Bradyrhizobium sp. WD16: one gene and its partner. Each later gene encodes a partner of the first gene's protein in a complex. Links are inferred from orthologs where the notes say so. Each region holds a gene or a part of one and is shown in the gene's direction. Other genes may lie near its edges.

The links. The genes of interacting proteins can lie anywhere in the genome.
Region 2: the proteins of DB459_RS13000 (region 1) and DB459_RS14185 are in contact, whole or in part, in a solved structure (PDB 1A0O), measured with the Escherichia coli proteins. The link is inferred for Bradyrhizobium sp. WD16 from one-to-one orthologs.

Annotation. Positions count from the first base shown.
Region 1 is NZ_CP028908.1:2,807,062-2,811,084, forward strand. What follows is about bases 612-3,358. They hold DB459_RS13000 (response regulator), read left to right. Parts: upstream 612-1,660; coding sequence 1,661-2,056; downstream 2,057-3,358. Other genes in these bases: DB459_RS12995 (bifunctional riboflavin kinase/FAD synthetase), read right to left, coding at 612-1,375; DB459_RS13005 (serine hydrolase), read right to left, coding at 2,125-3,288; DB459_RS13010 (TIGR01459 family HAD-type hydrolase), read right to left, coding at 3,312-3,358. Outside these bases: ileS (isoleucine--tRNA ligase), read right to left, coding at 1-78; more of DB459_RS12995, read right to left, coding at 392-611; more of DB459_RS13010, read right to left, coding at 3,359-4,023. UniProt on the Escherichia coli protein: Involved in the transmission of sensory signals from the chemoreceptors to the flagellar motors.
Region 2 is NZ_CP028908.1:3,056,406-3,059,671, forward strand. It holds DB459_RS14185 (chemotaxis protein CheW), read left to right. Parts: upstream 1-330; coding sequence 331-3,066; downstream 3,067-3,266. Other genes in the region: chpT (histidine phosphotransferase ChpT), read left to right, coding at 1-141; DB459_RS14190 (chemotaxis protein CheW), read left to right, coding at 3,077-3,266. UniProt on the Escherichia coli protein: Involved in the transmission of sensory signals from the chemoreceptors to the flagellar motors. CheA is autophosphorylated; it can transfer its phosphate group to either CheB or CheY.

The DNA of each region.
Region 1 (4,023 bases):
GCCGGCGGCCTCTGCGGTCTTGGCGCTTGAAGTCTTGGCAGTTGAAGTCTTGGCGTCGGAAGCTTTGGAATTGGTCATGGATCTGGAACCAGGCGGTGCGCTGCTGAAGGCCGGATGGCCAGCCGAGTGATCGGCACCCCGGTATGGGCGCCCCGGTCATCGGCACAGGTTGATCGGCACAAGTTGATCGGCAACAAGTGATGGGCAAGTGTCGGTTCGTCCCGGTCTTGCGCCCCGAGCGGAAGCTCAGGCGGAAGCCGGGCCGGTAATCCCGATTGAGCCGAACTCGCGGTGGTCGTTGCGCTGCGACGCCATGTCCCGTCCTTGAAGATGGCCCGTCATTAGCAAAGCTGGCGGGCCACGGAAAGGCCCCGGCACCGCTGCCGGAGGTTTAGAGCTCGACCTCGCCGAGCCGGGGAAAGGCTTCGGGGGCGGCCGCGAGCGCCGCCCGGGCGCGGATGCTGTCCTGGTCCATCTGGGCGATCAGCGCCGGAATGCCGTCGAATTTCTGTTCCTCGCGCAGGAAGGCGATGAAGGCGACGTCGAGGCGGCTGCCATAGAGATCGCCCTTGAAGTCGAACAGGAAGACCTCGAGCAGCGGCGCGCCGTTGTCGAAGGTCGGCCGGCGGCCGAAGCTCGCCACTGCCTCATAGCGCTCGGCGCCCCGGCCGACCCGCACCGCATAGATGCCGTGGCGCAGGCCGCAGGCCGGATCGAGGCGGATATTGGCGGTGGGATAGCCGAGATCGCGGCCGCGCTTCTCGCCATGGATCACCTCGCCGGAGATGAACCAGGGATAACCCAGCAATTCGGCGGCCTCGTCGACCTGTCCGAGGCCGAGCGCGTTGCGGATCGCGGTCGACGACACCGCCCGGCCCTCGACGTCGATATGGGGCTGGATGTGGACCGAAATGCCGCGGCGCGGCCCCTCGTCGGCCAGCAGCTGCGGCGAGCCCGCCCGGCCCTTGCCGAAATGGAAGTCGAAGCCCACCGAGATGCCGCTGACCGCGAGGCGGCCGATCAGGTCGTGGTTAATGAAGTCCATCGCCGAGGTGCGGGCGCGCGCCGCGTCGAAGGTCATCACCACGGCGCCGGACAGGCCGGTGGCGGCCAGGAGCCGCAGCTTGTCGCGCAGGTCGGTGAGGCGGAACTGCGGCGTATTGGGGCTGAAGAAACTGCGCGGATGGGGCTCGAAGGTGACCGCCAGGGCCGGTCGGCCCTGGGCCTGGGCCATCTCCAGGGCGGCGCCGATGACGGCGCGATGGCCGAGGTGAACGCCATCGAAGTTACCGAGCGCCACCACCGCGCCAGGTGGAATGGCCTCGGGCGGCGTTGTGTCGCGGACGACATGAAAGCGGGCAGGGGTGGTCGACATCGCCGCGGACCGTGATGCCTGAGGCGGCCTCAAGTCAAGCGCCAGCCGGGGTTTCATCATCGCGACTTCCCTTCGCGATCGGGAAGAACATCCAGCCCCCGCCGTGATTGGCAGGATCGAAGCGGGCGATTAACGCGCTGTTTAATGCCCCGGTGCTAGGGGTAAGGGACAGGCGCGGCGGCCGACGACGGGAGTTCGAGGCTGCTTCGTCGCCGGGCCAGGCCGGCGGGTCATGCTCGCCGCGGCGGCGACGCGCGCCGTGACGATACAGGGAGCGAGAGAGCGATGGCGATGGATTTGTCGATGCCGGTCCTGGTGGTGGACGATTACAGCACCATGATCCGCATTATCCGCAACCTTCTGAAGCAGCTCGGGTTCGAGAATATCGACGATGCCAATGACGGTTCGGCGGCGCTCAACAAGATGCGCAGCAAGAAGTACGGCCTCGTGATCTCCGACTGGAACATGGAGCCGATGACCGGCTACGACCTGCTCAAGGAAGTGCGGGCCGACCCCAATCTCGCCACCACGCCCTTCATCATGATCACCGCGGAATCGAAGACCGAGAACGTCATCGCCGCCAAGAAGGCCGGCGTGAATAACTACATCGTCAAGCCGTTCAACGCCGCGACGCTGAAGACCAAGATCGAGGCGGTGTTCCCCGATCACGCCCACGCCTGACTCGCAGCGGACGAAACCGGGATGAAAACGGCCGGGCCTCGCCCGGCCGTTGTCGCTTCGACCCAGCTTCACGCGAGGCAGCGCCGCAACTCGGCTACGGCGCGATGGGTCAGGCCGACGGCCCGGCCGTCGACCGCCTCGTTCTGCGCGGACAGCTTGGCGATGACGAGGCCATTGGCCCGGTCGACGAACAGGTTCTGGCCGTGGATGCCCATGGCGAACAGCAGCTTCGGCTCGTCCCTCGCCACGTACCAGCCGCTGCGATAATGCATCCGGCGCCGGCCGAAGCTCATGGCGAATTCGCCGCGGGCCCAGGCGTTCTCGTCGCCGTTGTCGGCGATGTCCTCGATCCACTCCGCCGGCACCACCGAACGGTTGCCGCGCTGTCCGCCCGCCAGCACCAGCTGGCCGACCCGGGCGAGATCGCGCGCGGTGGCACCGAGGCCGCCGGTGCAGCGCGGCGCGCCGCGGCCGTCGAGGGTGATGAAGGCGGCATCCGCGGCGCCGAGCGGCTGCCACAACAGCCGGCTGGCCAACATTGCGAAGCTTTCGCCCGCGGCGCGCTCCATCGCCCAGCCGAGCAGGTCGATATTGGCCGAGACATAGCGGAAGATGCCGCCATGGGGCCGCGCCGGCAGGCTCATATGGGCGAAGAAGCCGTGCAGATCGGGCGGCGGCGCGCCGGTCGTCTGCGGCAGCCAGTGGGTGGCGGCGTCATAGGCGCGCTGATGCGCCGCATCGAGCACCACGCCGCCGCGCATGTCGAGCAACTGGCGGATCGTGGCGCCGTGATAGGCGGTGGCGGCAACCTCGGGCACATAGGACCCGACCTCCGCCTCGACATCGAGCAGTCCCTCGCCGGCGAGGATGCCGGCGATCAGGCCGACCACCGATTTGGTGGCGGACATGATGATGTGCGGAGTATGCGGCGTCATGCCGCCGGCGTATGCCTCGGCGACGATCTGGTCGTCCTTGAGAATGACGATGGCGTCGGTCGCGGTCGCCGCGAGGAAGTCGGCGAAGCCGAGTTCGCCGTCCGGCATCGCGAGGCTGAAGGCATCCAGCGTCCGCGGCGCCTCGGTGAGGGCCCACACGGCGGCGGGATCGTTGGCGATGTCGGCGACCGGCATCAGGGTGCGGACGTTGCGGAACGCCCGGCGGCTGAACGGCGCGCTGCGCCAGTTCGCCAGGGTCACCGCAGTCTCGTCGGCCTCGTTCCGGCCATCCGCCATCGCTGTATCGTATCCGACAGCCGCTACCAGCGCACTTCGTGCATCAGCGCGAAGGGCAGCCTCGCGCCGCCGAACAGCTTGCGCAGCGCCGCGTCGTCGAGCCGGCGCTGGCCCTTGAATTCGTCGGCATGGATGCCGCGGGTCACGAACAGGCAGTCGAGGCCCATGGCATTGGCCCCGGTGAGATCGGTGCGCACCGAATCGCCGATCGCCAGCACGTGCTTCGGCTCAGTGCCGCGCTGCTCCTTGGCGAGCGACAGGGCGCGATCGTAGATCGGCCGGTGCGGCTTGCCGTAGAAGATCACCTCGCCGCCCATGGCGGCATAGAGCTCGGCAATGGCCCCGGCGCAGTAGATCAGCCGGTCGCCACGCTCGACGACGATGTCCGGGTTGGCGCAGACCAGCGTCAGCCAGCGGTTGAGTGCCTGCGTCAGCATCGCCCGGTAGTCCTCCGGCGTGTCGACCTCGTCGTCGAACGGACCGGTGCAGACGATGTAGTCGGCGCTTTCGACCGGCGCGAAGGCGACGTCGAGGTCGCGGAACACCGAGTTGTCGCGGTCGGGGCCGATCCGGCACACCGTCTTGCCGCGATGGGCGGTGACGTAATGCCGCGTCAGGTCGCCCGAGGAGACGATGGCGTCATAGCAGTCGTCGGCGACGCCGAGCTTGCGCAACTGCCGTTGCACCGAAGCCGCCGGTCGTGGCGCATTGGTGATCAGCACCACGGTGCCGCCG
Region 2 (3,266 bases), 250 kb from region 1 along the record:
GACATTCTCGCCGCCGAGACGCCGGGGACCGTCGACGCCCACGCGGTGCAGCCCTATTACACCCGCCTTCTGGCGCAGGCCTGCGGGCTCAAGGTGACGCTGGCGCTCGAGGGCGACGGCGTGACCGTAACGGCAGCCTGACACCTTTCGCGCCGGCAGCTCGTTAATGAAGGGTTGAAACCGGTTTGCGCGCCTGCGCGCACACCGGTTCGCCGGTCGTTTGTTGCCGGTGTTTCCCTTTCACTCAACCAAAATTAAACGCTTTGCCGCCAAGCTGCGCCAAGTTGGGAGGCGCGCCAGTCGTCGTGCGCCCCGTGTGAGGCGTATTTCATGGACGATCTTCTTCGTGAATTTCTGACGGAGACCAACGAGAGTCTCGATGTCGTCGACAATCAGCTGGTGAAATTCGAGCAGGAGCCGAACAACGCCAAGATCCTCGACAACATTTTCCGCCTCGTTCACACCATCAAGGGCACCTGCGGCTTCCTCGGCCTGCCGCGCCTGGAAGCGCTGGCCCACGCCGCCGAGACCCTGATGGGCAAGTTTCGCGACGGCCTGCCGGTAACCGGCGAGGCTGTGACGCTGATCCTCACCACCATCGACCGCATCAAGGATATTCTCGCCCAGCTCGAAGCCACCGAGGCCGAGCCCGACGGCGACGACCACGATCTGATCGACGAACTGCATCGCATGGCTGAAAGCGGCGCCGCCGCTGCCGCGGCCGAAGTCGCCGAGATGGCGTCGCCGCCGACCGCGCCGGAAGCCGCCACCAGCGGCGCGATGCCCTACCAGATCCTGGAGCGGCCGCTGCGTCCCGGCGAGGTCTCGCTCGATGAACTCGAGCGGGCGTTCCGCGAGACCGCGGTCGAGGCGCCGGTCCCGGCGCCGGCCGCCACACCCGCCGCGCCGGCGGCTGAAGCGGCGAAGGCGAAAGAGGCCGCCAAGGATGGCGTCAAGCCGGCCAAGCCCGCCGTCAAGCGCGGTGCCGGCGAGGAGGTCGCCGCCGAAGGCGACAAGGTTTCCAACCAGTCGATCCGCGTCAACGTCGACACCCTCGAGCACCTGATGACCATGGTCTCCGAGCTGGTGCTGACCCGCAACCAGCTGCTCGAGATCAGCCGGCGCAACGAAGACAGCGAATTCAAGGTGCCGCTGCAGCGGCTCTCCAGCGTCACCGCCGAACTGCAGGAAGGCGTCATGAAGACGCGGATGCAGCCGATCGGCAACGCCTGGCAGAAGCTGCCGCGCATCGTCCGCGACCTCTCGGGCGAACTCGGCAAGCATATCGAGCTCGAGATGCACGGCGCCGATACCGAACTCGATCGCCAGGTGCTCGACCTGATCAAGGATCCGCTCACCCACATGGTGCGCAACTCCGCCGACCATGGCCTCGAGACGACCGCCGAGCGCATCAAGGCCGGCAAGCCCGAGCAGGGCACCATTCGCCTGTCCGCCTATCACGAGGGCGGCCACATCATCATCTGCATCGCCGACAACGGCCGCGGCCTCAACACCGAGAAGATCAAGGCCAAGGCGCTCGCCAACGGCATCGTCTCCGAGGCCGATCTCGAGAAGATGTCCGAGGCGCAGATCCACAAATACATCTTCGCGCCTGGCTTCTCGACCGCCGCCCAGGTCACCAGCGTGTCCGGCCGCGGCGTCGGCATGGACGTGGTGCGCACCAATATCGATCAGATCGGCGGCACCATCGACATCAAGTCGGTGTGGGGCGAGGGCACCAGCATCACCATCAAGATCCCGCTGACGCTCGCCATCGTCTCGGCATTGATCGTCGAGGCGGCCGGCGACCGTTTCGCGATCCCGCAGCTCGCGGTGGTCGAACTGGTGCGTGCCCGCGCCAATTCGGAACATCGCATCGAGCGCATCAAGAATACGCCGGTGCTGCGTCTGCGCAACAAGCTGTTGCCGCTGATCCACCTCAAGCGCCTGCTCAAGCTCGACAACAGCGAGGCGGTCGACGAGGAGAACGGCTTCATCGTCGTCACCCAGGTCGGCGGCCAGACTTTCGGTATCGTCGTCGACGGTGTGTTCCACACCGAGGAAATCGTGGTCAAGCCGATGTCGACCATGCTGCGTCACATCGGCATGTTCTCCGGCAACACCATTCTCGGTGACGGCGCGGTGATCATGATCGTCGATCCCAATGGCATCGCCCAGGCATTCGGCACCGCGATCGACGCCCATCACCAGATCGCCGAGGAGCACGCGGCGTCGCGGGCCTCGGCCGCCGAACCGCTGACATCGATGCTGGTGTTCCGCGCCGGCACCGAGCAGCACAAGGCGGTTCCGCTCGCGCTGGTCACCCGTCTCGAGGAACTGCCGACCGACAAGATCGAGCTGTCCAACGGCCGCTACATGGTCCAGTACCGCGATCAGCTGATGCCGCTGGTGCAGATCGAGGGAGTCGAGATCCGCACCTCCGGGGTGCAGCCGATCCTGGTGTTCGCCGACGACGGGCGCGCGATGGGTCTCGTGGTCGACGAGATCATCGACATCGTCGAGGAGCGTCTCGTCATCGAGGTGGCGAGCGGCCGCGACGGCGTGCTCGGTTCGGCGGTGATCAAGGGGCAGGCGACCGAGGTGATCGACGTCGGCTATTACCTGCCGATGGCCTTCGCCGACTGGTTCACCCGCAAGGAGATGAGGGCTTCGACTTCGGCGCAGGCAGTGCTGCTGGTCGACGACTCCGCCTTCTTCCGCAACATGCTGGCGCCGGTGCTCAAGGCCGCCGGCTACAGGGTCTCGCTGGCGACCAACGGCCAGGAAGGGCTCGGCGTGCTGCGCGCCGGCCAGAGGTTCGATGCCATCCTGACCGACATCGAGATGCCGGACATGAACGGGTTCGAATTCGCCGAGGCGATCCGGGCCGACCGCAAGCTCAGCACCACGCCGATCATCGGGCTGTCTTCGCTGATTTCGCCGGCGGCGATCGAGCGCGGCCGCCAGGCCGGTTTCCACGACTACGTCGCCAAGTTCGACCGGCCCGGCCTGATCGCCGCGCTGAAGGAACAGACTTCGGCGGCGGAACTGCATCAGGCGGCGTGAGAGTATGTCGATGACGACCAAGAGCGACGAAGTCCAGAGCGGCCTCACCGAATACGTGACCACAATGATCGGCGGCCAGCTGTTCGGCTTGCCGATCTCGCGCGTCCAGGATGTCTTCATGCCCGAGCGATTGACCCGTGTGCCGCTGGCCTCGGCCGACGTCGCCGGCGTGCTCAACCTGCGCGGCCGCATCGTCACGG